Linked DNA regions of Shumkonia mesophila. The protein of the gene in region 2 interacts with the protein of the main gene of each other region in a pairwise test. Links are inferred from orthologs where the notes say so. Each region holds a gene or a part of one and is shown on either strand. Other genes may lie near its edges. The genes, in order: ligA and leuS.

What was found.
Region 1: the proteins of leuS (region 2) and ligA interact in binary tests that used the Escherichia coli proteins (3 or more experiments, as listed by UniProt). The link is inferred for Shumkonia mesophila from one-to-one orthologs.

Annotation. Positions count from the first base shown.
Region 1 is NZ_JAOTID010000013.1:88,378-100,951, forward strand. Bases 2,385-5,318 are described here. They hold ligA (NAD-dependent DNA ligase LigA), read right to left. Parts: upstream 4,932-5,318; coding sequence 2,838-4,931; downstream 2,385-2,837. Other genes in these bases: ODR01_RS19140 (hypothetical protein), read right to left, coding at 2,385-2,420; recN (DNA repair protein RecN), read right to left, coding at 4,949-5,318. Outside these bases: ODR01_RS19125 (F0F1 ATP synthase subunit B family protein), read left to right, coding at 1-109; ODR01_RS19130 (F0F1 ATP synthase subunit B family protein), read left to right, coding at 109-636; ODR01_RS19135 (sodium:solute symporter family protein), read right to left, coding at 725-2,191; more of ODR01_RS19140, read right to left, coding at 2,202-2,384; more of recN, read right to left, coding at 5,319-6,625; ODR01_RS19155 (outer membrane protein assembly factor BamD), read right to left, coding at 6,639-7,508; lpxC (UDP-3-O-acyl-N-acetylglucosamine deacetylase), read right to left, coding at 7,681-8,676; cell division protein FtsZ, read right to left, coding at 8,845-10,461; cell division protein FtsA, read right to left, coding at 10,576-11,841; ODR01_RS19175 (cell division protein FtsQ/DivIB), read right to left, coding at 11,886-12,574. UniProt on the Escherichia coli protein: DNA ligase that catalyzes the formation of phosphodiester linkages between 5'-phosphoryl and 3'-hydroxyl groups in double-stranded DNA using NAD as a coenzyme and as the energy source for the reaction.
Region 2 is NZ_JAOTID010000001.1:537,012-552,684, forward strand. The notes cover bases 7,726-10,846. They hold leuS (leucine--tRNA ligase), read right to left. Parts: upstream 10,511-10,846; coding sequence 7,940-10,510; downstream 7,726-7,939. Other genes in these bases: lptE (LPS assembly lipoprotein LptE), read right to left, coding at 7,726-7,953; ODR01_RS02445 (DUF3576 domain-containing protein), read right to left, coding at 10,650-10,846. Outside these bases: ODR01_RS02395 (thioredoxin domain-containing protein), read right to left, coding at 1-20; ODR01_RS02400 ((2Fe-2S) ferredoxin domain-containing protein), read left to right, coding at 66-410; tRNA uridine-5-carboxymethylaminomethyl(34) synthesis GTPase MnmE, read left to right, coding at 447-1,787; tRNA uridine-5-carboxymethylaminomethyl(34) synthesis enzyme MnmG, read left to right, coding at 1,946-3,811; 16S rRNA (guanine(527)-N(7))-methyltransferase RsmG, read left to right, coding at 3,879-4,493; ODR01_RS02420 (ParA family protein), read left to right, coding at 4,483-5,292; ODR01_RS02425 (ParB/RepB/Spo0J family partition protein), read left to right, coding at 5,292-6,401; holA (DNA polymerase III subunit delta), read right to left, coding at 6,398-7,429; more of lptE, read right to left, coding at 7,426-7,725; more of ODR01_RS02445, read right to left, coding at 10,847-11,051; ODR01_RS02450 (porin), read right to left, coding at 11,300-12,427; ODR01_RS02455 (porin), read right to left, coding at 12,747-13,865; ODR01_RS02460 (O-linked N-acetylglucosamine transferase, SPINDLY family protein), read right to left, coding at 14,105-15,673.

The DNA.
Region 1 (12,574 bases), on a different replicon or contig from region 2:
TGTGGCGGTGGAGGTGACATCGACGGCGGCCGAGCGGCTGGCCGGCGAGCGCGTCGACCCGCGCGTCGTCGGCAGGATCGTCGACCACGTGCTGAAGGAGCGCAGCTGATGCAGGCATGGGCGGCCGAAACGGCCGGAACAAAGGCCGAAGCGTTCTGGGCCACCCCCGAGTTCTGGGTGGCCATCGCCTTCGTCATCCTGGTCGCGCTGGCCGGGCGGGCCGTGCTTCGGCTGGTGACCACCGGCCTCGACGCGCGCGCCGATGCCATCCGGGCCAGGGTCAACGAGGCCGAGAAGCTGCGCGAGGAGGCCCAGGAACTGCTGGCGTCCTATCAGCGCAAGCAGCGCGAGGCCGCCGAGGAAACCAGCCGGCTGCTCGAACACGCCCGCCAGGAAGCCGCCACGCTGAGCGCCCGGGCCGCCGAAAGCCTGGAGCAATCGGTCAAGCGGCGCGAGCAGTTGGCGATGGAGCGCATCGCCCAGGCCGAGGCCACGGCGACGCGCGAAATCCGCGACGCGGCGGTGGACGTCGCCCTGGAGGCGACGCGCCGCGTGCTGGCCGAAAAATTGAGCGAAACGAAGGCCGACGAGCTGATCGACGACGCCATCAAGGGGCTGCCCGGCAAGCTGCACTGAGGCGACAGGCCCCGGAAAAACTCGGACGAAAAAACGGCCCCGGCATCATCCCGATGCCGGGGCCGCTTGTTGAAAACCGCCTTCCCGTTCAGACGCGGTGGAAGGCGCGGACGTGTTCCTCATCCCGGCTGCGGCACATCAGGCTTATCGCGATGAAGATGATGACGTTGGCGATCAGCCCCATGATGCCGGGGTTGATGTCGAGCGGCGTCACGCCCTTCTGGACCAGTTGGTACCAGAAGTTCACGCCGACGCCGACGACCAGGCCGGCGATCGCCCCTTCCTTGCGGGCGCCGCGCCACCAGATCGCCCCGTAAACGCAGGGCGCGAACTGGACGATCGAGCCATAGGCGCCGAGCAGGAGCTGGACCAGCCCCGCCGCCCCCCAGATGGCCAGGTAGTAGGAAACCGCCCCGACGGCCACCACCGCCCAGCGCATGATGACGATCTGGGCGCGGTCGCTGAGATCCGGCTTCAGCGGGTAGACGACGTCGCGCCCGAACGACACCGAGGCGCCGTGCGTGATGGCGTCGGCCGAGGATTGCGCGGCGGCCAGCGCGCCGGCCCCGATGATGCCGTAAAGAAGGCCGGTCGCCCCCAGGTTGTTGGTGATCAGGTAGGGCAGGATGCCGTCCGGAGTCGTCAGGGCGGTGGACGGGATCACCCCGACCGCCGAGAACCCGATGAACAGCACGGGCACCAGGAAGATCGCGAACAGCGGGTAGGCCAGCACCGTGAGCTTGATCGTCTTTTCATTGGCCGTGTACGACTTCATGAAGAGATGCGGCCACATGATGAAGCCGACGACCGACACCAGGATGGCCGTCGAATAGGCCATCTGCGACATCTTCGAACCTTCGTGCCCGATCTCCAGAAAGCCGGGGCGCTCCGCGGCGATCTGGGCGAACATGGCGCCCGGGCCGTCATGCAGGACGTAGACGAGATAGAGCCCGACACCCCAGGCGACGACGAACATCATGGCGCCTTGCAGAACGTCGCTCCAGGCGGCGCCGCGCACACCGCTGGTGGCGACGTAAATGACGACGATGCCATAGGAGAGAAGGGCACCGACCCAGAACGGGATGTGGCCGTCCGTCATGATGTTGAAGATGTAGGCCATGCCCTTGATCTGCAGGGTCAGATACTGGATGAAGGCCAGCACAGAGACGATGCCGACGATCACCACCAGCGACCTCGACTGATAGCGGTCGCGCAGCATGTCGCCCATGCTGAAATAGCCGCGCGCGGCACCCAGCTTGGCCATCCTGGGGCCGATCAGGTACCAGGGCAGCAGGCCCAGCGCCGTATAGGCCAGGATGTAGAAAGAGGCCGCGCCCCGCGAGTAGGCCCAGGCCGGCCCGCCCAGGAAGGCGAAGGCCGAGAAGATCGTGCCGCCCATCAGGAACCACATGACGACGATGCCCAGGCCGCGGTCGGCGACCGCGTATTCGGAGATCGAGAAGAACGAGCGCCCCTTGCCCGCCAGCATCCCCAACACGAACGCGAAGACGAGGTATCCCCCCATCATCGCCAGCGCAATGATCCATTCCGGCATGTCGGCCTCCTCAGCGCCCGTATTCGTAACGGAAAAAGGCGATCAGGCCGACGAACTCGACGCCGATCCAGAAGACCACCCAGAACAGCGAGAACGGCAGTCCGATCACGATCGGCTGCGCCGAATTGCCCAGCCCGTAGAGCGGAAACATCATGACGAGCAGGATGAATACGGCGAAGACGGCATAGGCTCTCTCGGGTGTCTTTCTCTTCGTTTCAGTGTCAGGCATGTTGTGGCTCCCTGCCGGTTTCATTGCAGCGGCGGCACCCCCATGGGCCGCCGGTCACGGACGCCTCGGCGGTGGAAACGCGACGAGACCCGGCCCGGCAGCCGGCGCCTGCCGAGAGGATCCCGTCGTCGAAGTCGTCGTGAGGTTGGTGTCCTCGGTGCCCATATCGGGATCGAGGCCACGAGAAGCGTTGTCTGCCAACACCGCATGTCGTCTATGGAATCGACGATCCCCGGCTTCATGGGCTGGCCTCCGTCGCCGGCGATGCCGAACCGTTGGCATCGCTCAAAATCTGGCTGACCTGGTACCTTAGGTGCCGCTCCCCGTCGCGCGTCAGTGTAACCGAGGGCCGCGCCGGCCGCAACGAGTGGTATTCCGGGAAAAAATTCTAGCGATGGCTGCCCGACGCGGCCGGCCTCAACCGATAAGGGCCCGCCAATCGGCTTCGCTGAGCGTGGCGACGCCCAGTTCCTCGGCCTTGCGGGCCTTCGAGCCGGCGTCGGCGCCGACGACCACGTAGTCGGTATTCTTCGACACCGAGCCCGCCACCTTGGCGCCGAGCGCCTCGGCCCGGGCCTTGGCTTCGCCGCGGGTCATGGTTTCCAGCGTGCCGGTGAAGACCACGGTCTTGCCGGCGATGGGCGAGGCCTGAACCGCCGGCGCCTGGAACGGCTCGACCGTCAGTTGCCATTCTTTCTTTTCTGTTTCTTTTGTACCGACGAGATCGTCGAGGACCTCGCCATTGTGCTGCTCGGCGAAGAAAGCCAAGATGTCACCGACCATCCCTGGGCCGATGCCGTCGATGTTGATGAGGTCTCGGTAAACTTCTGAATCGGTGTCGCGGGCCGCCGTCATCGCCGCCCGCCATCTCTCAAACGTCCCGTAGTGGCGGGCCAGCAGGCGCGCCGTCGCCCGCCCCACCTGCGGGATGCCGAGGGCATAGATCAGGCGCTCCAGCGCAATCGTCCGCCGCTCGCCGAGCGCGCGCACGAGGTTGCGGACCGACTGCTCTCCCCACCCCTCGCGCTCGGCGATTTCCTCGGTCCGGCCGGGAAGCCTGAAGATGTCGGCCGGCGTCTTGATGAGGCCGTCCTTCCAGAACGCCTCGATGTGCTTGCCGCCCAATCCCTCGATGTCGAAGGCGTCGCGCGACACGAAGTGCCGAAGCCGTTCGACCGCCTGGGCCGGGCAAATCAGGCCGCCGGTGCAGCGCCGGGCGACCTCCCCCTCCTCGCGCACCGCTTGGCTGCCGCATTCAGGGCAGACCTCGGGAAAGACGAAGGGGCGGCTGCCGGCCGGCCGCTTCTCCAGCACCACCTCAACCACCTGCGGAATGACGTCGCCGGCCCGCTGGACGATCACCCTATCGCCCTCGCGAACGTCCTTGCGGGCGATCTCGTCCTCGTTGTGCAACGTCGCGCGCGACACCACGACGCCGCCCACGGTCACCGGCTCGAGATGCGCCACCGGGGTCAGCACGCCGGTCCGGCCCACCTGGATATCGATCCTGTTGAGCACGGTTTCGGCCCGCTCGGCCGAGAACTTGTGGGCGATGGCCCAGCGCGGCGCCCGGCTGACGAAGCCCAGGCGCTCCTGCCAGTCCAGCCGGTTGACCTTGTAGACCATGCCGTCGATGTCGTAATCGAGCGTGGCGCGCTGGCTTTCCATGGCGGCGTAATGGGCAAGCAGCGCATCCGCGCCCGTGCAGACGACAACCAGGGGGTTGGTGCGAAAGCCCCAGCTGCGCAGCAGTTCCAGGAATTCCCCCTGGCTTTTCACCGGCAGCCGGCTGACCTCGCCCCAGGCATAGGCGAACATGCGAAGCGGCCGCTGGGCGGTGATCCCGGCGTCCAACTGGCGCAGGCTGCCGGCGGCGGCGTTGCGCGGGTTGGCGAAGATCTTGCCGCCCCTTTCCTGCTGGCGGACGTTGAGCGCGGCGAAGTCGGCCCGCGACATGTAGACCTCGCCGCGCACCTCGAAGACGGCCGGCACCTCGCCCGCCCGGATCTCGGTGGGGATGTCGTCCAGCGTGCGCAGGTTGGCGGTGACGTTCTCGCCGGCCGCGCCGTCGCCGCGCGTCGCCCCCTGGACCAGCCGGCCTTGCTCGTAACGCAGCGACACCGAAAGCCCGTCGATCTTGGGCTCGGCGACGATTTCCAGCGGCTCCGCCTCCGGCAGGTTGAGGAAGCGGCGGATGCGGGCCAGGAATTCCCGCACGTCCTCGGCGGAAAACGCGTTGCCCAGCGACAGCATCGGCTTGGCGTGGACCACCTTCTCGAAGCCGGCGGCGACGGGAGCGCCGACCCGCCGGGACGGACTGTCGGACCGCACCAACTTGGGAAAGCGCGCCTCGATGGCCTCGTTGCGCCGGCGCAGGGCGTCGTATTCGGCGTCCGATACCGTCGGCGCGTCGTTCTGGTGATAGGCCCGATCATGGGCGGCGATCTCGGCGGCCAGCGCCGCCAGTTCGGCCTCGGCTTCCCGTTGCGTCAGATCCTCGACGGCAAGCATTCGCAGATCGCGCTCGTTCATGCCGCCCCGCCCCCGGCGAGCAGGCTGTCGGCGGCGGCGCGGGCCTCGTCGGTGACCCGGGCGCCTGCCAGCATGCGGGCGATTTCTTCCTTGCGCTCGCCGGCCGAGAGCGCCTCGACCCGGGTGACCGTGGCGGCGCCGTCGATCTTCTTGGAAACCCGCCAGTGATGGGCGCCCCGCGCCGCCACCTGCGGCGAGTGGGTGACGACCAGCACCTGGAAGCGGACGGCCAGGCGGGCCAGCCGTTCGCCGACGGCATCGGCCACGGCGCCGCCGACGTTGGCGTCGACCTCGTCGAAGACGATGGTGGGCACCGGGTCGGCCTGGGCCAGGACCGCCTTCAGGGCCAGCATGAAGCGCGACATCTCGCCGCCCGAACTGATCTTGTTGAGCGGCCCCGGCGGCGTTCCCGGATTGGTCGCCACCTCGAAGGCGACGGCATCCGAGCCGTGCTCGCCCCAGGCCCCCTCCTCCAGCGCGTCGATGCGGGTGCCGAAGCGCGCGCTGCCAAACTTGAGCGGGCCCAGCTCGCCGGCCATCGCCTTGTCCAGGCGCGCCGCCGCGGCCAAGCGCTTCTCGCGCAACGCGCCGGCGGCCGCGACATAGGCCGCGCGGGCCGCCGTCGCTTCCGCCTCCAGGCGGCGCACCCGGCCGCCGCCGTCCTCGATATCGCCCAGCTTCGCCTTGAGCCCGTCGAGGACCGCCGGCAGCCGGTCGACATCGACGCCGTGCTTGCGCGAAAGGGTGCGCAGGGCGAACAGCCGTTCCTCCACCTTCTCCAGGTTGCGCGGATCGAGGTCCATGTCGGCGCTGGCCCGATGCAACAGCACGACGGCCTCGGCGGCCTCGACCGCCGCCCGGTCGAGGGCGGCGAGCGCCGCGTCGAGGCGCCCTTCCGCCTTGTCGGCGACCCGTTCCAGGGCCCGCGCCGCGCCGCGCAACGCCGCTTCCACCCCGGCCCCGGCGGAAAGGTCCGCGGTCGCCTGGTTCATCGCCTCGATCAGCTTCTCGGCGTGCATCATGACGGCGCGCCGCTCGGCCAGTGCCGCCTCCTCGCCGGGCTGGGGCGCCAGGGCCTCCATCTCGTCGACGGCATGGCGCAGGAACTCCTCCTCGCGCCGGGCCTGGGCCAAGTCGGCTTCGGCCCGCTCGAACGCCTCGACGGCCGCCCGCCAAGCGCGATGGGCCCCGGCGGCGGTGGCCCCCTCGGCGGCGAGCCCGCCATAGGCGTCCAGCAGCGCGCGATGGGTGGCGGTATGCATCAGCCGCTGATTGTCGAACTGGCCATGGATTTCGACGCAGGCGTCGCCGATCTGGCGCAGCAGCGAGACGCTGACCGGCTGGTCGTTGACGAAGGCCCGCGAGCGGCCGTCGGCGCCGACGATGCGGCGCAGGATCAGCTGTCCGCCGCCGTCCTCGATCCCCTGCTCGGCCAGCAGCGCCTCCGCCGGATGGCCGCCATCGACGTCGAAGGCCGCCGCCACCGTGGCCTGCGCCGCGCCATGGCGCACCAAGCCGGCTTCGGCCCTTTCGCCCAGGGCCAGCCCAAGGGCATCCAACAGGATGGATTTGCCGGCCCCGGTCTCGCCGGTCAGCACGCACAGCCCCGGCTGGAAGGTCAGATCCAGCCTTTCGATGAGGACGACGTCGCGGATGGACAGGCTGCGCAGCATCCAGCGGACCGGATCACCAGAACTTGAACCAGGACTCTTTTTTCGCGGGGTCGGTCTCGATCTTCTCGACCTTCGGCGGCTCCGCATCGCCTTCCCAGAACTTGTACCAAGCGGTCTCCTGGGGCCGGATGCGCTTCTGCTCGAGCAGTTCGTAGGCGTCGACATACCATTCGCTGCCCGGGAAATTGTGGCCGAGCACCGCCGCCGTGCGCCTCGCCTCCTCGCTCAGGCCGAGCGCCAGGTAGGCCTCGGTCAGCCGCAGCAGCGCCTCGGGGACATGGGTCGTCGTCTGGTGATTGTCGACCACGTAGCGGAAGCGGTTGATCGCCGCCAGATAGTGGCCCTGGCGCAGGTAGTAGCGGCCGATTTCCATGGTCTTGCCGGCCAGATGGTCATGGGTCAGGTCGATCTTGAGCCGGGCGTCCTTGGCATAGGTGCTGTCGGGAAAGCGGGTGATCAGTTCGTCCAGGGTCTTCTTGGCTTCCTGGGTCATCTTCTGATCGCGCCGGACGTCGGAAATCTGCTCGTAATAGCAGAGCGCCTTCAGGTAGTAGGCATAGGGCGTGTCGCGGTTGGACGGGTGAAGCTGGATGAAGCGGTCCAACGCCACGATCGCCTCGTCGTAGGCGCTTTTCTGATAGTGGCCGTAGGCGGCCATCAATTGGGCCTTGGTCGCCCACGACGAATAGGGATGCTGGCGCTCGACCTCGTCGAACTGCCGGGCGGCGGTGTCGTACTTCCCGGTCTGCAGCGCGTCCATGGCCTCGTTGTAGAGCTCCTCGATCGGCCGCTCGACATAGAGCTCCTCCTTGCTCGCGCAGGCGGCGAGCAGAAGGGCAAAGGCGAAAGCCGCGAGGCTGAGCGGTGTCCTTCCACGGGTCATGGGATCGGGTCATTCTCCGGCGGGTTCGGCGATCGCCCGGCGCGATCGGCCCGTTGCCGCGGACTATACCACGGCCGCTTCAAATGTCGTTAGGATGATACGCACAACGCCGCGCCGCGCAAGGCCCTAGGCCCGCCGGCGCGTCACACGTCGATCGAAGAGGAAACCGCCCTCAGGCCGTCGCGGCCAGCCCTACCGGCATATCGTCGGCAATCGAAGCCCGCATCGCCGGCGCTTCCGCCCCCGCCACCCTGACGGTGTCGTAGCACCAGGCGTCGGGCTGGGCGAAAAGCTGCCGCAGCAGGCGGTTGGTCAGCGCATGCCCCGAGCACCGGCCGTCGAACCGCCCGATGATCGGCGCGCCGGCGGTGTAAAGGTCGCCGACCGCGTCCAGCGCCTTGTGACGGACGAACTCGTCCTCATAGCGCAGGCCGTCCTCGTTCAGCACCTTGTCGCCGCTGACCACCACCGCGTTTTCCAGCGAGCCGCCGCGGGCAAAGCCGTTGGCCCACAACTGCTCGACCTCGTGCAGGAAGCCGAAGGTGCGGGCCCGCGACAGTTCCTTCTTGAAGGTGCCGTTGACCAGTCCCAGCAAAAGGGCCTGGCGCCCGACCAGGGCGCTGTCGAAATCGATCTCGAAACCGACCGCGAAGCTGTCGGCCGGATAGAGCGCCGCGATGCCGCTCTTGCCGCCGTCGACGACCACCGGCTTGAGCACGCGCACGCCGCGGCGGGCCACGCCCAGGTCGCGCACGCCGGCACACTCGATCAGGAAAACGAAGGGCTCGGCGCTGCCGTCCATGACCGGCACTTCGGGACCGTTGATCTCGATCTCGACGTTGTCGATCCCGCAGCCGGCCAGCGCCGCCATCAGATGCTCGATGGTCGAAACCACCACCCCCTCGCCGTTGCCGACGACGGTGCACAGCCGCGTATCCACGACATGATCCCAGCGGGCGGGGATGACGGCGCCCTTGCCCGCGATGTCGGTCCGCCTGAAGACGACGCCGTGACCGGCCTCGGCCGGCTTCAGAACCATCGATACCTTGGCCCCGCTATGGAGCGCCACGCCCGAACAGCCGATGGGGCTCTTCAGCGTCTTCTGGGTATCGATGCGCTCGTCGGTCAAGGTCTCGACCCGGCGGCGTCTGATCTCGGAAAATCCCATCTTCGGTGTCTTTCCCCGGTGGTTCCCGGCATCGGCTGCACGCCGAAAAACCCTTGGACCGAAAGCAGTTAAAGAAAAAGTGCCACGAGGGTTGATATACCCACCAACCCCGTGGCACTCAAATCAATCATTGTTTCTAATTGTTTCCGTGCAACCGATTGTTTTTCCTCAGTTTGCTTGCCTCCTCAGGAAGGCCGGAATATCCAGCAGGTCGTCGCCGGACTGGGAGTCCTGCAAACGGTCCGACGGGTCGAGGCCGCCGATCTCGGATTGCTCCTTCGTCGCCGGCATCGGAACCGGCGCCGGCTCGGCCCTCGGCTTGGCCGCCCGGCCGGTTCCGGTCACCTTCTCGAACAGGCTGGGGCCGCGCGGTTTGGCGGCCTCGACGTGGGGCCGTTCGACCGCCCGGGCTCCGTTGGCCATCGCCGCGCCGGCGAACGGATCGGCCCGGCGTGGCGGCATCGGCTGGTCGTTGCGACCGACCGGCCGCGCCGGAATGAAGGTCTCCCGCGCGTTGACCGACGGCGCCGCCGCCGGGGCCGGCACCTGATCGGAGGGTGCCGCCACGAAGTGATCCAGCGCCCCCGGCTCGACCTCGGCGACCGCCTGTTCGGCGGCGACCTCCTCAGGCTTGACGGCGGCCGTTTCCTCGGTTTCGGCGACAACTTGCTGGGTCGCCGGCATCGACACGACGGAACCCAGCGGCGAGGCGTACGCCTCGGCCGGAACGGCCTTCTTGCGCTCGATCGCCCGCTCGGCCCGCGCCTTGGCAAGGACATCCAGCGTCACCGGCGCCGGCTGGGTCTGCGACTGGGTGCTCATGCCGGTGGCCACCACCGAGATGCGCATCTTGCCGTCGAGGCTGGCATCGAAGGTCGAGCCGAAGATGATGAAGGCGTCGCCGTCCACTTCGGCACGGATGCGGTTGGCCGCCTCGTCGACCTCGAAAAGGGTCATGTCGGTGCCGCCGGTGATGTTGATGAGGACGCCCTTGGCCCCCTTCATCGAGGTGTCGTCGAGCAGCGGGTTGGCGATGGCCGCCTCGGCCGCCTCCAGCGCGCGACGCTCGCCCTCGGCCTCGCCGGTGCCCATCATGGCCTTGCCCATCTCGCTCATCACCGAACGGATGTCGGCGAAGTCGAGGTTGATCAGGCCGGGCATCACCATCAGGTCGGTGACCCCGCGCACGCCGGAATAGAGCACGTCGTCGGCCATCTTGAAGGCGTCGGCGAACGTCGTCTTTTCGTTGGCCACCCTGAACAGGTTCTGGTTGGGGATGATGATCAGGGTATCGACGTACTGTTCCATATCGTTGATGCCGGCCTCGGCGATGCGCATGCGGTGCATGCCCTCGAAATGGAACGGCTTGGTGACGACGCCGATGGTCAGGATGCCCATCTCGCGGGCCGCCCGGGCGACCACCGGCGCGGCGCCGGTGCCGGTGCCCCCGCCCATGCCGGCGGTGATGAACACCATGTTGCTGCCTTCCAGGTGATGGACGATCTCGTCCATCGTCTCCTCGGCGGCGGCGCGGCCCACTTCGGGCCGGTTGCCGGCACCCAGGCCCTGGGTGACGGTTGCGCCAAGCTGGATGCGGGTGTCGGTGCGCGCCTGCGCCAACGCCTGGGCGTCGGTATTGGCGACCACGAAATTGACCCCCTCCAACTCGGCCTGGATCATGTTGTTGACGGCGTTGCAGCCAGCGCCGCCGACGCCGAAGACCGTGATACGCGGCCGCAGCTCGGGCACTTCGCTGGTGGTCGGCAGGCTCAGGTTGATGCTCATAATTCCCTCCGAAAAACTGACGAAGCCAAGATATTCCCTGTGTGTTGCCGTCCGCGGGCGGCGATGCCGGGGGTCCGCCCCCTCGGCGGGCCGGTCAGGTCGAACGTTCTCCCTCTAGAAATTCTCACGGAGCCATTGCCCGAAGCGGCCGAACCGCCCGTTGGGCACCTCTGTTGGGCGGTAGGGCGAACTGACCGCCGCCGCCGGGGTTCGAATCGCGTACTTCAGCAGTCCCGCGCAGGTCGAAAAGGCCGGACCGCCGGTCGCCTCGGCCATGCCGCGGATGAACTGCGGCCGGCCGAGCCGGACCTGCTTGTCGAGGATCATTCCGGCCACCTCGCGCACGCCCGACAACTGGCTGGCGCCGCCGGTCAGCACGACGCGCCGCCCGGCCACCTTGTCGAAGCCGGCTTCCTCCAGGCGGGCCCGCACCATCTCGAAGGTCTCCTCGATGCGCGGCCGGATGATGCTGACCAGCATCGAGCGCGGCACCGGATTGGCCTCGGAGTCCGACTCCTCGCCGATGACCGGCACCTTCAGCACCTCGCGGTCGTCGGACGGCGTCGGCATGGCGCTGCCGTAGAGCGTCTTCATGCGCTCGGCATGGGCGACCGGGGTGGAGAGGCCGCGGGCGATGTCGTTGGTGACGTGCATGCCGCCGACCGGGATGCCGTCGGTATGGATCAGCTCGCCGTCGAAATAGACGGCGATGGTGGTGGTGCCGCCGCCCATGTCGATGAGGGTGACGCCCAGCTGCTTCTCGTCGTCGACCAGGCAGGCCAGCGACGAGGCCAGCGGCGAGACCACCCTGGCGTCGATTTCGAGATGACAGTGGGCGATGCAGGTGGCCAGGTTGCGCAACGCGCCGCCGCTGGCGCTGATCACGTGGACATTGGCGCCCAGCCTTTCCCCGAACATGCCGCGCGGGTCGGCCACCCCGCGCTGGCCGTCGATGCTGTAGCCGACCGGCAGGGTGTGGATCATCTCGTGATCGGCCGGGCGGCCGTGGTTGAGCACGTGGGGGTCGAGCACCTGGCGCAGATCGGCGTCGCCGATCTGGTGGCCGGCGATGGAAATCTCGTAGGCGATCAGCCGCGAAACGGGCTCGCCGCCCGACAGGTTGACAATGACCTCGCGGATGTTCTCGCCGGCCATCTGCTCGGCCGCCTCGACGGTGGCGCGGATGGAATCGGCGGCGGCCTCCATGTCGACGATGGTGCCCGAGCGGATGCCGCGCGACAGCTGGTGGCCCATGCCGACGATCTGCAGCCCGGTGTCGCCCCCGGTCCTGGCGATGAAGCAGACCACCTTGGTGCTGCCGATATCGAGCGCGGCAACCAGGCCGTTGCGCACTTTCGGGGTCGTGCCGTTCGTCTTCATCCGTCTACCGCTCTTCGATCCGTCGCCATGGGCTTGCGGGCGTCTCACGTTTCGGTGCCGGGCTCGAGCCCCTCGGACTGGCGCGCCTTCTGCACGATCAGGCGGTCGGGAAGCCTGAGATCGAGCACGCCGACGTCCTTGGCCAGCACGTGATGGGTTCGTTCGTAATCGGCCAGCCGGTTCCAGGCCGATCCCGTGTTCTCCTCGGGCAGGCGCACGTCGATGCCGTTGTCGAGGCGAACGTTCCAGCGCCGGCCGCCGACCCGCACCGCCGCCTTCACCCGCGCCATCAGGTCGGGCTGGTTCCACAGCGTCTCCAGCAGGCGGGCGGTGTGCACCGGGGCGTCCTCGCCGACCACCAGCAGCAGGTGGGCGAAGCGCTCCAGCTTGCCGTCGGGGATCACCTGGCCGTCGCGGTCGATGAGCGCGAACCGGCCCTGGTGCTGCCACACCGCCAGCGGCCGCCGCTCGACGACGCGCAGAAACACGGTGTCGGGCAGCCGGCGCTGCACGGACGCCGATTTGACCCACGGCAGGGCCTCGACCCGTTGCTTGGCGGCATCGGGATCGAAGGCCAGGATGGGGGCGCCGCGGGCCAGGCGCACCGCCTTCAGCAACTCGTCGCGCGGCGTTTCCTGGCGGCCGAGGACCAACACGTTTTCGACCCGGAAGCCCATCTCGGCGGTCGTCGCGATGACCGCCCAGCGGGCCTTGGCGGCGACGTTCGCAGCCC
Region 2 (15,673 bases):
GCGGCGCACCACAGATTCACCGGGGTTCGGCCGGCGCGGCCGGAGATCTGGCGAAGGAGACCGGGGTGGCGAGCGACGAAACCGAGGGCGGCCTGTATTATCGGCATCACGTGTTCTGCTGCATCAACGAGCGGCCGGAAGGCAATCCACGGGGCTGTTGCGCGCGCAAGGGCGCCATGGGGTTGCGCAACTACATGAAGGGCCAGGCGCAGAAGCTGGGCCTTGACGACGTTCGGATCAACACGGCGGGCTGCCTGGACCGCTGCGAACTGGGGCCGACCATGGTGGTCTATCCGGAGGGCATCTGGTATCGGGCCGAGAGCCGCCAGGACATCGACGAGATCCTGACCTCCCACCTGCGCGAGGGACAGCCGGTGGCGCGCCTCATGTTGGGGCCGAGGGAAGAATAGAATACCAGATACGGTAGGAAGCGGCGGAAGCGGGATATGAAAAGCGGCACCATCTACGCCCTGGCCAGCGCCAGCGGGCCGGCCGGCGTGGCGGTCATCCGGCTGTCGGGGCCGGAGGCTGGCGAGGCGTGGCGGCGCCTGACCGGCATCCCCCTGCCGCCCCCTCGCCGCCTGGTGCGGATGCGATTCACTGACCCCGACACCGGTGAGGTCCTCGACGATGGGCTTGGCGTGTGGTTCGCCGGGCCGGCCAGCTTTACCGGCGAGGATGTGGTGGAGTTTCACCTGCACGGCGGTCGGGCGGTGGTCGCCGGCGCGCTGGCGGCGCTGGGGCGGATCGGCGGGCTTAGGCTGGCCGAGCCCGGGGAGTTCACGCGGCGGGCCTTCGAGAATGGCAGGATGGATTTGACGGCCGCCGAGGGCCTGGCCGATCTGGTGGCCGCCGAGACGGCGGCGCAGCGCCGTCAGGCCTTGCGCCAGATGCAGGGTGCCCTGGGCGCGCTTTACGAGGAATGGCGGGAGGATCTGCTGCGCGACCTCGCCCATGTGGAAGCGGCCATCGACTTCGCCGACGAAGATTTGCCGGAGGGCTTGATCGAGGAAGTCCGGCGGCGGGCGGCGGCGGTGCGCGCCGCGATGGCCGATCACCTGGCCGACGGTCGGCGCGGTGAGCGGCTGCGCGACGGCGTGCAGGTGGCGATCGTCGGGCCGCCCAACGCCGGCAAGTCGAGCCTGCTGAACCTGCTGGCCCGCCGCGAGGCGGCCATCGTGGCGGAGACCGCCGGCACGACGCGCGACGTCATCGAGGTCCATCTCGACCTGGCCGGGATTCCGGTGGTGGTGGCCGACACTGCCGGCCTGCGGGACGGCGGCGATGCGGTGGAGTGCGAGGGCGTGCGGCGGGCCCAGGCGCGGGCGGCCGAGGCCGATGTCAGGATCGCGTTGTTCGACGCCACCCGTTGGCCGGAGACCGACGGCCGCACCGCCGCCCTGGTCGATGGGGCGACGGTGGTGGCGATCAACAAGTCCGATATAACGTCCCCGCCCCCACCCCTCGCGGTAAACGGCGTCGCGGGGCTGGCGGTTTCGGTGCGCACCGGTATTGGCATCGACGGGCTGATGGCCCGGCTGGCGGCGGCGGTGGCCGAATGCTGTCCGGCGGCGGGTGCGCCGGCCATGACCCGGGCCCGCCATCGCGAGGCCCTGGAGGCGTGTGTGGCGGCGCTGGACCGGTTCCTGTCGGGAGAGGGCGTGGCGCCGGAGTTGGCCGCCGAGGACCTGCGGCTGGCGACCCGGGCCCTGGGGCGGATTACCGGACGGGTGGATGTCGAGGACGTGCTCGACGTCATCTTTCGCGAGTTCTGCATCGGCAAATGATGTTTCACGTGAAACATGCCGGGACGAGGGACGGCGATGATTCACGTGAAACATTTTTGGGAAGTCCGCCGGAGTCGATGATTCACGTGAAACATTCGGGGCTGGCGGCGACGGAAGACTTTGACTCCGCGATCGGCGGACCCTAGGTTTGGCGACCCATGGAACGCTATGACGTCATTGTAATTGGAGCCGGCCATGCCGGCGTCGAAGCGGCTGCCGCGTCGGCCCGCGTCGGCGCGCGCACCCTGCTGCTGACGCACCGGCTGGATCGCATCGGCGAGATGTCCTGCAATCCGGCCATCGGCGGCCTGGCCAAGGGGCAACTGGTGCGCGAGGTCGATGCCCTGGATGGGCTGATGGGCCGGGCCATCGATCGCGCCGGCATCCAGTTTCGGGTGCTCAACCGCAGCAAGGGGCCGGCCGTATGGGGGCCGCGCGCGCAGGCCGACCGCAAGCTTTACCGGCGCGTGATGGGCGAGCTGCTGGCCGAGCAGGCCGGGCTGACGGTGCGGGCGGCGGCGGTGGAGGATCTGACTTTTTCGGCCGACGACACGGTTTCGGGCGTGATCACCGCGGGGGGCGAAAGGGTGGCGGCCGGCGCCGTGGTGGTGACCACCGGCACCTTCCTGCGCGGGATCATTCATTGCGGCGAGAACCAGATCCCGGCCGGCCGCGTTGGCGACCCCCCTGCTGTCGGTCTGTCCCACACCTTTCGCCGCGCCGGCTTCGCCTTGGGGCGGCTGAAGACGGGAACGCCGCCCCGCCTCGACGGGCGCACCATCCGCTGGGACGGCCTGGAGGCGCAACCGGGGGACGATCCGCCCGAGCCCTTTTCCTACCTGAGCGAGCGCATCGCGACGCCGCAGGTGGTCTGCCACATCACTGGCACCACGCCGGAAACCCACGCCCTGATTCGCGCCAACCTCGATCGGGCGCCCCTCTACTCGGGGCAGATCCGCAGCACCGGGCCGCGCTATTGCCCGAGCATCGAGGACAAGGTGGTGCGCTTCGCCGGGCGCGACCGACACCAGATCTTCCTCGAGCCCGAGGGGTTGGACGACGATACCGTCTACCCCAACGGCATCTCCACCTCGCTGCCCAAGGACGTCCAGGCCGCCTTGCTCAAGACCATCCCCGGCCTCGAGGACGCGGTGATGCTGCGGCCGGGCTATGCCATCGAGTACGACTTCGTCGATCCGCGCGAACTTTACCCGACGCTCGAAACCAAGCGGGTGGCGCGGCTTTTCTTCGCCGGCCAGATCAACGGCACCACCGGCTACGAGGAGGCGGCGGGCCAGGGACTGATGGCCGGCCTCAACGCCGCCCGCGCCGTGGCCGGCGACGACGGCCTGGTGCTGGACCGGGCCGAGGCCTACATCGGGGTCCTGATCGACGACCTGGTGACGCTGGGCACCACCGAGCCTTACCGGATGTTCACCTCGCGGGCCGAATACCGGCTGGCCCTGCGCGCCGACAACGCCGACCAGCGGTTGACCGCCAAGGGCGAGGCCGCTGGGTGCGTGTCGACCGGTCGCGCCCGCGTCTTCGCCGCCAAGATGGCCGAGCTCGACACCGAACGGCGGCGCTTGTGCGCCCTGACGGCCACGCCCAACCTGCTGCAACGCCACGGCCTGACGGTCAACCTCGACGGGGTGGCGCGTTCGGCCTTCGACCTCCTCGGCCATGCGGGCATCACGCTCGAGCGGCTGACGGGCGTCTGGCCGGACCTCGCCGTCCTTCCCGCCCCCGTCGGACGGCAACTGGAGATCGAAGCCCTCTACGCCCATTACCTTGAGCGCCAGGAGGCCGACGTCCGCGCCTTCCGCCGCGACGAGGCGTTGGCGCTCGACCGCGATCTCGATTACCGCGCCGTCGCCGGCCTGTCGAACGAGGTCCGTGACAAGCTGGTCCGCGCCAAGCCGGCGACGCTCGGCCAGGCCGCCCGCATCTCGGGCGTCACCCCAGCCGCGCTCACCCTGCTGCTCGCCCATGTCCGTCGCCAGGATGCCCGCCAGGGCGCCTAAGGAGCCCCATGTTTCACGTGAAACACCGCCGCCGCTCCAGGGGTCGATCATGACGACGCCCCCTCCCCTGACCCCGGCGGCCTTCCAGGCGCACACGGGAATATCGGACGACACGCGGGCCCGACTGGAAGCCCTGGTCGCGGTCCTTTTGAAATGGCAGGCGCGCATCAACCTGATCGGCCGCGGGACGGTGGCCGACATCTGGCGCCGCCATATCCTCGATTCGGCGCAGCTGGCGCCCCTGGTGCCGGTGACGGCCGAGACCGTCATCGACCTCGGCAGCGGCGCCGGCTTCCCCGGTCTGGTTCTTGCCCTCCTGGGAATCCGCGGCATCCATCTCGTCGAAAGCGACGGGCGCAAGTGCGCCTTCCTGCGCGAAGCGGCGCGAATTACCGGCGCCGCGGTCGAAATTCACGCCGTGCGGGCCGAGGCCCTGGCGCCCCGAGAGGCCGATGCGATCACGGCGCGCGCCCTGGCGCCTCTTTCCGATCTACTGGATATAGCGTCCCCCTTTCTCGGACCCCATACAGCTTGTATTTTCCCCAAGGGACGCGGCGCCGAACAGGAATTGACGGTGTCGCAAAAAACCTGGATGATGACGGTCAGCCGGTTCGAAAGTGTGACCGACCCCGAGGGGACGATTCTGAAATTGGAGGACATTTCCCGTCGCCATGTCCGCTAATCCGCCTCCCGTGCCGGCCGCAGGGCCTCGCATCATCGCCATCGCCAACCAGAAGGGCGGTGTCGGCAAGACGACGACGGCGATCAACCTGGCCACCGCGCTGGCCGCCATCGGCCAGCGGGTGCTGATCATCGATCTCGATCCCCAGGGCAACGCCAGCACCGGCCTGGGCATCGCCCGCACCGCCCGGCGCGTCAATTCCTACCACCTGCTGATCGGCGATGCGGTTCCCGCCGAGGCTGTCGTCGCCACCGAGATTCCCGGTCTTTTCATGATCACCGCCGGGGTCGACTTGAGCGGCGCCGAGATCGAGCTGGTCAACGAGGAGCGCCGCGAGTACCGGCTGCGCGAGGCGCTGGCCACCGGAGCCGGCGACTTCGACTTCATCCTCATCGACTGTCCGCCGGCGTTGGGGCTGCTCACGATCAACGCCCTGGTGGCGGCGCAGGCGGTGCTGGTGCCGCTGCAATGCGAATTCTTCGCGCTGGAGGGAATCAGCCATCTGGTCAAGACCATCGAGCGAATCCGCAAGGCCTTCAATCCCGGGCTCGAAATCCAGGGCATCGTGCTGACCATGTTCGACCGCCGCAACAACCTGTCGAACATGGTGGCCAGCGACGTGCGCGCGTTCTTCGGCGACAAGGTCTACAAGACGATGATCCCTCGCAACGTAAGGGTCTCCGAGGCCCCGTCGCACGGCCGGCCGGTGCTGGTTTACGATCTGCGCTGTCCGGGCGCCCAGGCGTATCTCAGCCTGGCCAGCGAGGTCATCCGGCGCGAGCGGCTGGAGGCGGCGTGATGGCGGCGGAAGGGCATCGGCGCAACCTGGGGCGCGGCCTGTCGGCCCTGCTCGGCGAGGACGACGAGGCCCCGGCAGGGGGCGAAAGCGGCGCCGGCGGCATCCGCACGCTGCCCATCGAATTCCTGCATCCCAGCCCGTTCCAGCCGCGCCACCGGATGAACGACGAGTCGTTGCAGGAGCTGGCGCAGTCGATCGCCGACAAGGGCATTCTCCAGCCCCTCCTGGTGCGCCGCGACAGCGGGCAGGCCGATTCCTACGAGATCATCGGCGGCGAGAGGCGCTGGCGGGCCGCCCAGCTGGCCCAGGTTCACGAGGTACCGGTCATCATCCGCGAGATGGAGGACCGCGAGGCCCTGGAAATCGCGCTGATCGAGAACCTGCAGCGCGAGGATCTCTCCCCGCTCGACGAGGCCGACGGCTATCGCCGCCTCAAGGACGAGTTTTCCTATACCCAGGAGGAGCTGGCCGCCTCCCTCGGCAAGAGCCGCAGCCACGTGGCCAACACGCTGCGCCTGCTGAACCTGCCGGCGGCGGTCAAGGACATGGTCAACGGCGGCGTGCTGACGGCGGGCCACGCGCGGGCCCTGCTCAACGCCGAGAACCCGGCCGCGTTGGCGGCCATCGTCGCCAAGCGGGGCCTCAACGTGCGCCAGACCGAAAAGCTGGCGCAGGCCAAGGCGAAACCGGCCGCCCAGCGGAGCGGCGGCGCCCGCGACCCCGACACCATCGCGCTGGAGCGCGATCTCTCGAACCTGCTGGGGCTCAAGGTCGGCATTCGCTTCCGCGGCGGCGCCGGCAGCCTGACCATCGAGTACCAGTCGCTCGAACAGCTCGACGAGATCCTCCATCGTCTGAGTCGCGGGGCCACCGGCACGCGGGGCTCGCTGCCGAGCGGCGCCGGTCGTCGCGACGACCCCATCGAACCCCTGCCCGACGATCCGATGGAGGCGCTGGCCGACTTCATGCCGGGCGACGACGACCTGGACTCCCTGGGTTTCGGCGGGTTCGGCCCGGACGATGGCGCGAACGGCGCCGGGGCCGACGATGCCGCGTCGGACGAGCCGCCGGCCTTCCCTTCCGAGGACCCCAAAGAGCCGAAGGATTAATCGCGGCCGGCGCGGCCCGCCTGGGCGATGCGCAGGAGGGCCCGCGAGCATACCGCCACGTCCGGCATGCCGGTCGTCTTGCAGTCCAGTTCGGCCTCCAACAGGATCGACAGCACGCGGGCCAACCGGTCGGCCGGCCACCGCCGGGCCTGGGCCTTGAGGGCGTCGGCGTGCAGGAACAGCACCGGCGGCCGCAGGGCGGACACCGCCTGCTCGACGCTGCGGCCCGCCGCCATCTGGCCGCGCAACCAGTGCAGCCGCTGGAAATGCCGATTGGCGGCGCGCAGAAGGGCGATCGGCGCGACGCCTTCCGTGAAGGCGCGGCCCAAGGCCTTCTCGAGAGCGGCAAGATCGCCGGCGCCGGCGGCGAAGACGGCGCCATCGAGCGAAGTCGCCGCGCTGTCGCCGACGCAGGCGGCGGCGTCCCCGAGGGTGACGGTGCCGGGACCGCCCATGTAGAGGGCCAGCTTTTCCAGCTCGGCCCGCGTCACCGAACGATCCGAACCAAGGTTGCTGGCCAGGAAGGCCAGCGCGTCGGGGGCCGCCTTCAGCCCATGGGCGCCCAGGGTTTCGGCAATCACGGCGCCCAGGCTGCGCGCGTCGTCGGCATAGCACGGAACGGCGGCGGCGTTGGCGGCGTCCTCGAAGGCCCGGCGCAGGGCCGAGCGCTTCGCCAGATCGCCGGCCTCGGCCACCACCAGCGCGCCATCGGCATGGGCGGTGGCGAAAAAGGCCGAGAACAGCCCCGCCATGCCGTCGTTGGCCTCGCGCACCCGGATCAGACGGCGGCCGCCGCCCAGGGAAATAGCGGCGGCCTCGTCGCCAAGCCGGGCCGGGTCGCCCTTGAGGTCGGCGGCGGTCAATTCGACGGCGCGGAACGGATCGGCGGGATCGTCGACGACGGCGCGCGCCAACGTTTCCGCACGCTCCCGCACCAGGCCGCGGTCGGGTCCGTAGACGAGGACGGCGGCGATCTTGGGGTCCGGCCGCCCGACAAAGGCATCCGCGCGGGCGCCGGCGACTTTCACGGCGTCCGCGGGGCGGCCGGCTGTTCCTGCTGCAGCCGGAAAAAGGCGGCGAGCCTGGCCTCGATGTCGAGGGCGACCTCGCGCAGCACTCGCTCGCGGACGTCCTGCTCGGCGGCGAGGGTGGCGAATTCCGAGTTGAGGATGTTGTAGCCGCCCTCGATCGCGCTCGAAGCGGAGAAGACGCTTGCCCCGGTATCGACGCGGGTCAGGGCGTAGGCCGCTGTAATGCGAAGGCTGGTGCGGGTCGGAAACTCGCTTTTGCGCACCGCGATGCCAGATGAACTGTCACTCAAATTGATCCGCAGGACATAGGCCGGATGGGCCGGCCGACCGTAAGTATTCAGGCGGTCCAACAGGTGGTTGCGAAGAATCTGCCCGCTGCGATCGGCGATGGGTTCGATGCGGATCGACGCCAGCTCGGCTACGGTCGGGCCCCGCTTGCCGCCGCCGTACAGCGGCTGGAACCCGCAGGCCGCCAGAAAGCTGGCCGCGACGACGGCGGTTAAGAGTCTAGACCACCACATTGACGATCCTGTTTGGCACCACGATGACCTTGCGCGGCGCCCGCCCCTCCAGCGCCTTGGCGACATTGGCGACCGACAACGCCGCCGCCTTGACTTCCTCGCCGTCCATGTCCTTCGGCAGATCGATCGTGCCGCGCAGCTTGCCGTTGACCTGCACGGCGATGACGACGGTGTCCTCGTGAAGCAGCGAGGCATCGATCGCCGGCCAAGGCGTATCGACCAGCAGGGTGGCGTGCCCCAGGCGCTGCCACAATTCCTCGGCCAAATGCGGCATCATCGGTCCGATGAGACAGACCAGGGTGTCGAGCGCTTCGCGCAGGACCCATCCGGCGCCCGCCTCGCTGCGGTCCAGGCCGTCGACCAGGTTGGTCAGCTCGCGAATACGCGCCACCGCCTTGTTGAAATGGAAGCGCTCCAGATCGTCGGAAACCGCGGCGACCGTCTTGTGAATGGCCCGGTTGAGCTTGTCGGCCGCCGGGGATATGGCTTCCGGCGCCGGCGTTCCGGGTTCGGCGAGCGCGACCCCCGGCTCCTCGATCATCCGCCACAGCCGGTTGACATAGCGCCAGGCGCCGTCGATGCCGGCATCGGTCCAGTCGAGATCGTGATCGGGCGGGCTGTCGGACAGCATGAACAGCCGGGCGGTGTCGGCACCATAGGCCGCCAGCGTCGCCTCGGGGTCGACCACGTTGCGTTTGGACTTGCTCATCTTTTCGGAACGGCCGACCGTCACCGGCGCCCCGGTCTTGGCGTGCGCCGCCGTGCCGTCGGGGGCCTCGATGACGTCGGTCGGGAACAGCCAGCGGCCGGTGGCCCCGTCGCGGAAGGTGCGATGGCAGACCATGCCCTGGGTCATCAGGCCGGCGAACGGTTCCTTGATGCCCAGGTAGCCGCAGTCCTTGAGCGCGCGGATGAAAAAGCGCGAATACAGCAGATGGAGAACCGCGTGCTCGATGCCGCCGATGTATTGATCGACCGGCAGCCAATAGTCGACGGCGGCGCGCGCGAAGGCCTGCGCGGTTTCGTGCGGCGCGCAGAACCGCGCGAAGTACCACGACGATTCGAAGAAGGTATCGAAGGTATCGGTCTCGCGCCGGGCCGGTCCGCCGCACTGCGGGCAGGCGACGTGCTTCCAGGTCGGGTGGTTCTCGAGCGGGTTGCCCCGCCCGTCGAAGGTCACGTCTTCGGGCAGGCGCACCGGCAGGTCGGCCTCGGGAACCGGCACCGCGCCGCAACGTTCGCAATGGATGACCGGGATCGGGCAGCCCCAATAGCGCTGGCGGGACACCCCCCAGTCGCGCAGCCGGTAATTGATGGCCTTCTCGCCGGAGCCCTGGGCGGCCAGCCGCCGGATGGCTTCGGCCTTGGCATCCTCGACGGCCATGCCGTCGAGGAAGGAAGAATTGATCAGCCGGCCGTCGCCGGTATAGGCGACGTCGCCGACCGCAAAGGCGGCCGGCTCGACGTCGGCGGGCGCCACCACGGGCACCACGGGAAGGGCATATTTGCGGGCGAAATCGAGGTCGCGCTGATCGTGCGCCGGGCAGCCGAAGATGGCGCCGGTGCCGTATTCCATGAGCACGAAGTTGGCGACGTAAACCGGCAGTTCCTTGCCCGCCACGAAGGGGTGCAAGGCCCGAAGTCCCGTATCGAAGCCCTTCTTTTCCACCGTCTCGATGGCGGCCTCGCTGGTCCCTAAGCGATTGCACTCGGCGATGAAGTCGGCGAGCCCGGCGTTGGAACGCGCGGCCTCCAGGGCCAGCGGATGGTTGGCGGCGATGGCGCAGAAAGAGGCGCCGAAGATGGTGTCGGGCCGGGTGGTATAGACCCGCAGCCTGTCCTTGCGCCCGGCCAGATCGAAGATCATGTAGGCGCCTTCGGAGCGGCCGATCCAGTTGGCCTGCATCAGGCGCACCCGTTCGGGCCAGCGCTCCAGCGTGGCCAGCGTCTCCAGCAGATCGTCGGCATAGGCGGTGATCTTGAGGAACCACTGGCTCAACTGGCGCTTTTCGACCGCGGCGCCGGAGCGCCAGCCCTTGCCGTCGATCACCTGCTCGTTGGCCAGTACCGTCTGTTCCACGGGGTCCCAGTTGACCCAGGATTCCCGCCGGTAGGCCAGGCCCGCCTTGAGGAAGTCGAGGAACATCTTCTGTTCGTGGCGGTAGTATTCTGGCTCGCAGGTGGCGAGTTCGCGCGACCAGTCGTAGGAAAGCCCCATGCTCTGGAGCTGCCGGCGCATGGTGTCGATGTTCTGGCGCGTCCACTGGGCCGGCGGCACTTTGTTCTCGATGGCGGCGTTCTCGGCCGGCAGCCCGAAGGCGTCCCAGCCCATGGGATGCAGCACATTGAAGCCGCGGGCCCGCTTATAGCGGGCGACCAGGTCGCCCAGCGCGTAGTTGCGCACATGGCCCATATGGATGCGCCCCGACGGGTAGGGAAACATCTCGAGCACGTAGTACTTTGGACGGGCCGGGTCCTCGGTGGCCGCGAAGCATTGCCGCTCGGCCCAGATCTTCTGCCATTTGGCTTCGGTTTTCTTGAAATTATAGCGAGCCATGGTCTCTTCGATGTCGGCTTGTTGTCGCCTTTTGTCATGCCCGGACTTGTTCCGGGCATCCACGTCCTTCCGGAGGTCGTGGATGGCCGCGGCAAGCACGGCGACGGCGTGGAGGATTGTTCGGCCGGCCGGGCGTCCTCTATTTCCTCAACGTCTCGTTGCGAAGCTGGCGGGCCTTGGTCAGGATCGCGTCCTCGATCTTGGAGGCGACCTTGATGTCGAGCGGCTGGTCGCGCCACGCCTCGCCTTCCCGGACCTGCCGGAAGACGGCGACCCTGACGCCATCGGCGCGCAGCGCCCGGCCGAGGATATAGACGTTCAGCTTGAAGCGCTGGTCCGGCGGGCTGTCCGACGGGGTGTGCCAGTCGGTGATGATGACGCCGCCGAAGGGGTCGGCGGAACTGACCGGCAAGAACAGCAGGGTGTCCAGCGAGGCCCGCCACAGGAAGGAATTGACGCCGATGCCGCTCCCCTCGAGGTCCTCCTTGGAATGATCGGTGCCACCTAGGATGAAGGCGTCATCGCCGAAAATCCTTCCCATCGACCCCTGCTTACGGATATCGGTGGGGTTTTGCGTCCGTGGATCGGCGGGGGTCGTGGTCTCGATGCCGGAACAGGCGGCCATCCCCAAAAGGATCGCTGCCCCAGCCAAGGGCACGAGAAATCTAGTTTTCGACATCATGCGGCGCATTATAGGTCAACATTTCGTGAAGTTTCCAGGGCATTCTATACGCAAGAAAGCCGCGGCTTGCGCCGCGGCCCTCCCGAACTTCAAAAGGTCGAAAGACCTTAGAAGCTGACTTGCGTGCCAACCAGGAACATGTTGGCTTCGCTGTCTTTGCTGTCATCGGTACCACCGTCGTCGAGATCGATATAACGGTAGGCGGCATAGAAATCGAGGCCGGGAGCGGCGGCATAGCCGGCGCCGACCTGCAGCCAACTGACCTCATCGTCATCCGCACCGCCGTCGTTGGCTTCCGACTGCATGTAGACGACCGACACCCCGTAGGGGCCGGTCTTGTAGGCGACGCCAACATCCCACCAGGAACCGGCATCGTAGCCAGCGTCCTTATTCGTGGTAGTCAGGCCGGAGTCACCCTGGTCCTGGTAGGAACCGGCGACCGAGAAGCCGGCGTAGGAGATCTTCAGACCGCCGCCGTAAGCTTCGGCGTCTTCGTATTCGATGGTGCCGTTGCCCTCGTAATCGCCGCGAACGTAACGGGCGTTGGCCTCGACGCCAACACCGTTGAAGGTCGCGGCATACCGCCCAGCGACGCCGATCTGGTTGCTCTGAGTGCCCTTGATGCCGCCCTTTCCCTCGTCGGAGCTGAAGTCGCTGTTAAACTGGTCGCCGGTGTCCGGGGTGTAGCTGACGGCCAACTGAAACCCGCTGAAGCTCGGCGTGTAGTAGCTGATCTTGTTGGCGTCGTCGCCATTGAGGAAGTCGGTGCCGATGTAAGCGCTGTTCATTCCGCCGATCATGGTGGAGCCGTTATCGCCATCCCAGGCGCCGTCCTTGTCGGCGCTGATCGACCAAGCGCCCAGCTTCCACGTGTTGTGCACGCCGTCCTGCGAGCCCATTTCCAAGCGGCCCCAACCGCCGGAGAGGAACACGTTGGCCTCGTCGTAACCGACCTTGCTGTCGCTGCCACCTTCCTGCAACTCGACATAGAAGCCGTACTCGAGGCCGTTATCGGCCTTCGCCGACCCACGGAAGTGGATCTCGACGTCGTCCATCTGGAAGCCGACACCGCGGCTGTTGTCGTTCGGATCAATGTCCTGATCCGAACCCCAGGCCTCGAAGCGCAGGTAGCCGTCCATTTCGAGCTTCGGCTTCTCGGCTGCCCACACCGGAGCGGCGAGAAGGACGGAGGCGCCGACGATGGCGCTGGTACCCAGAAGAATCTTCTTCATCATCCTCATTCCTTCAGTTTCAGGCTGATTTCAGCCCCCTTGTTTACCCCTGATTTGCCCCACGACCCACCGACCGTGTCGGCCCTGCGAACGTCGCATACGCGAGGAAATCGACAGCATAAAACCGCTATTTTTGATGCTTTGCAACGGCCCCGCGGCCCGGGCTGTATCTTTTCTGCCAGGGTGTGTTATTTCCGCAACAAGCGCGGCGCGGCGCCGCGGAGCCGAAACGCGGGAGGCCGCGGTCTCCCGCGGCCTCCCAATCCGTCCTTCGAACGAAGAACGCTAAAGCGAAATGCGATCCGACGGAACCCGCCCCGTTCTAGAAGCTGACCTGGGTGCCAACCATGAACAGGTTGGCCTCGTTGTCGCTGGCGTTGCCGGCGCGGTCGAGGCCGACGTACTGGTAGGCGGCGTAGAGGTCGAGCCCCGGCGCCGCGGCATAGAGGCCGCCGACCGACAGGAAGTCGACCTCGTCGTCCTGTACGCCGCCCGGCTGGGCCGCCCACGAGCGCATGTAGGCCACCGAGACCTTGTAGGGGCCGGTGCCGCAGGCGAGGCCGACGTCCCACCAGCCGCCGGCATCGGCGCCGTCGGCGGTATTGGCCTTGGCGATGCCGGTGTCGCCGTTGTCGGTGTAGGAACCGGCTAGCTCGAAGCCGGCGTAGCCGACTTTGACGCCGGCGCCCCACGCCCGAACGTCTTCGAGCTCGGTGGTGGGATCGCCGGTATCGTTGAGGCCGTAGCGCCCGGTGATGCCACGCGCCGACACCTCGACGTCGATGTCGCTGAAGGTGGCGGCGTACTTCAGGGCGACCTCGACCACGTTCTCGGGATCGGCGGTCTCCGCCTTGAAGTCGCTATTGAAGAAGGCCGTGCTATCCGGCGTATAGCTGACGGCGGCGCCGAAGCCGGAGAACTCCGGGGTGTAGTAGGTGACCTTGTTGGCGTCGTCGGTGTTGCCGGCCATGTTGCTGCCGATGTAGGCGGCGTTGTCAACGGTATCGAACATCAAATCGCCGTCCCAGCCGGCGTGCAAGTCGGCCATGATGGAGACGGCGCCCACCTTGAACACGTCCTCGGCACCGGGGGCGGAGCCCAGCTCCAGGCGGCCCCAACCGCCGGCAAGATAGACGTTGGCGACGTCATAGCCGACCTTGCTGTCGGACCCGCCTTCCTCCAGCTCGACGTGGAAGCCGTATTCGAGGCCGTTGTCGGCCTTGGCAGAGCCGTCGAAATGGACATGAACGTCGTCCATTTCGAACGCCGTGCCGCGGTTGTTGCCGTTCGGAGCGACGTCCTGATCCGAACCCCAGGCCTGGAAGCGCAGGTAGCCGCTCATCTCGAGGGTAGGCTTTTCGGCCGCCAGCGCCGCACCGGAGACCAGGAAGGACGCAGCAACCGCGGCCATGGCGGTTGTGCAAAGCAAATTCCTTTTCATAACAATGTCCTCTCTCATTTCGCAACGAGCCACCGGGTCCGTACCGGACCCGGCCACAGGGTTTCCGTTTATTCGCCCTGCTGCCTCTGCGGGCATCCCGCCGAAACGCACAACCTTCCCCCAAGGCGACGACTGAACCTTAACGGAGATTTTCGAACGGCGGCAATTGCCTTTGATTCGCGTTCGTATTTTTTTCGGCCACACCGTAACGAAAATGCCACACGGCATATGTGGAAATGTCAGTCTTCGACGACCGCGAAGGATGCTGGCTCGAGGCCGGCTCGATGGCGCGCCCACATTTGTTCGAACCCCCGTTCGAGATTGCGGGCAAAGCGGACGGTGTCGAAGAGCGGCGACCTTTCGCGATTCTCGTTCAACAGCCGTCGAACCTCGGCGAGTTCGCCCCGATCCCGGGCCAGCCGCACAGCCAACTCCCGGTAATCGTCCAGGCTGTGTGTTACCAGTTGCTCCAGCCCAATTGCCTTGAGCAGGCTCGCTCCGACGCGCGAGGCGAAATGCCCACCCAGCAACGATATCACCGGAACGCCGGCCCATAACATGTCGCTCGTGGTCGTATGACCGCCGAAAATCCGGGTATCCAACGCCAAATCCGCCAGTCCGCTACGCGCCAAGTGATCTTCCTTCGCGGCAAGGCGGGCGGCGAAGACAAGGCGGGTGGCGGCAACGCCCAGGGCTTCCGCATGGCGGCGCAGGTTTTCCTTGCCCGTTGGGCTGACATCGGCCAGCCAAAGCACGGAATTCGGAACGCGGCGCAGGATGTCCATCCATACCCTAAACATGATCGGCTCGATCTTCTCGTTTCGGCAGAACGAACAGAAGGCGACGGCGTCGTCGGGCAATCCGCATTCTCTCCTCGCCGGACGTTCTTCGGAAAGCGGATGAGGGCTGGTGACCATATAACAACCCGGCAGGTGAACGAGCTTTTCAGCGAAGAATCGGGCATGCTCCATTGGGGCAACGACGCTGTCGCCGATAACGTAGTCCATGAAATCCGCGCCCGTTGTCCCCGGATATCCCAAATAACCAACTTGTACGGCGGCCGGTTTCAGGGCCAGGACATCGAGCCGGTTCCGGGTCGTAAGGCCGTTCAGGTCGATCAGGATGTCAACGCCGTCCTCGCGGATTCGCTGCGCCGCCGCCGCCGTTCCCGCGGCCACGAGATCGACGAAAGCGTCGCATCCGGACTCGACCCGATGGCGGTACGCGCTACCGTCATCGGGGCCGGCCGAATAGGCGATCACCCGGAATCGGTTCCGGTCGTGCCGGGAGAACAGACCGCTAACCAGATGGCCAACGGGATGGTTGCGAAAATCGCTCGACAGGTAGCCAAGGGTGATCCGGCCATCCCCCGGCCGCGTGGCAACGGCCGGCAGGCTTTCACGGAGCGCATTCGTTGCCGCAACGACGGATTGACTATGGGCGCGAGCATTCCGCAGGAGGTAAATCGGGTCCATGTCCCGGCCCATAGCGTCGAACGATTCCTCGGCGGGCGATTCCCCCCTTTCCAGTGTTTCCAGGGCGGCTTGTCGGACCAGGCGCCTATATTGACCGGCCTCCTCCCAGGCACAAATCTGTTCCAGCATCTTAAGATAGCCGCAGTTGGCCTGTGGATGGGACGGCTCGATAGCCAGAACCGTTCGCAAGACTTCCAGCGTCTCCTCACGCTTGCCCATTAGCTCCAAGACTTCCGCGAACCCCATTAGGACTCGCAGGTTCGTCGGGATGAGGGCGATAAACCGCCGGAAACACCCCACGGCATCCCGCGGCTGGCCCAACAGGCGCAGCAG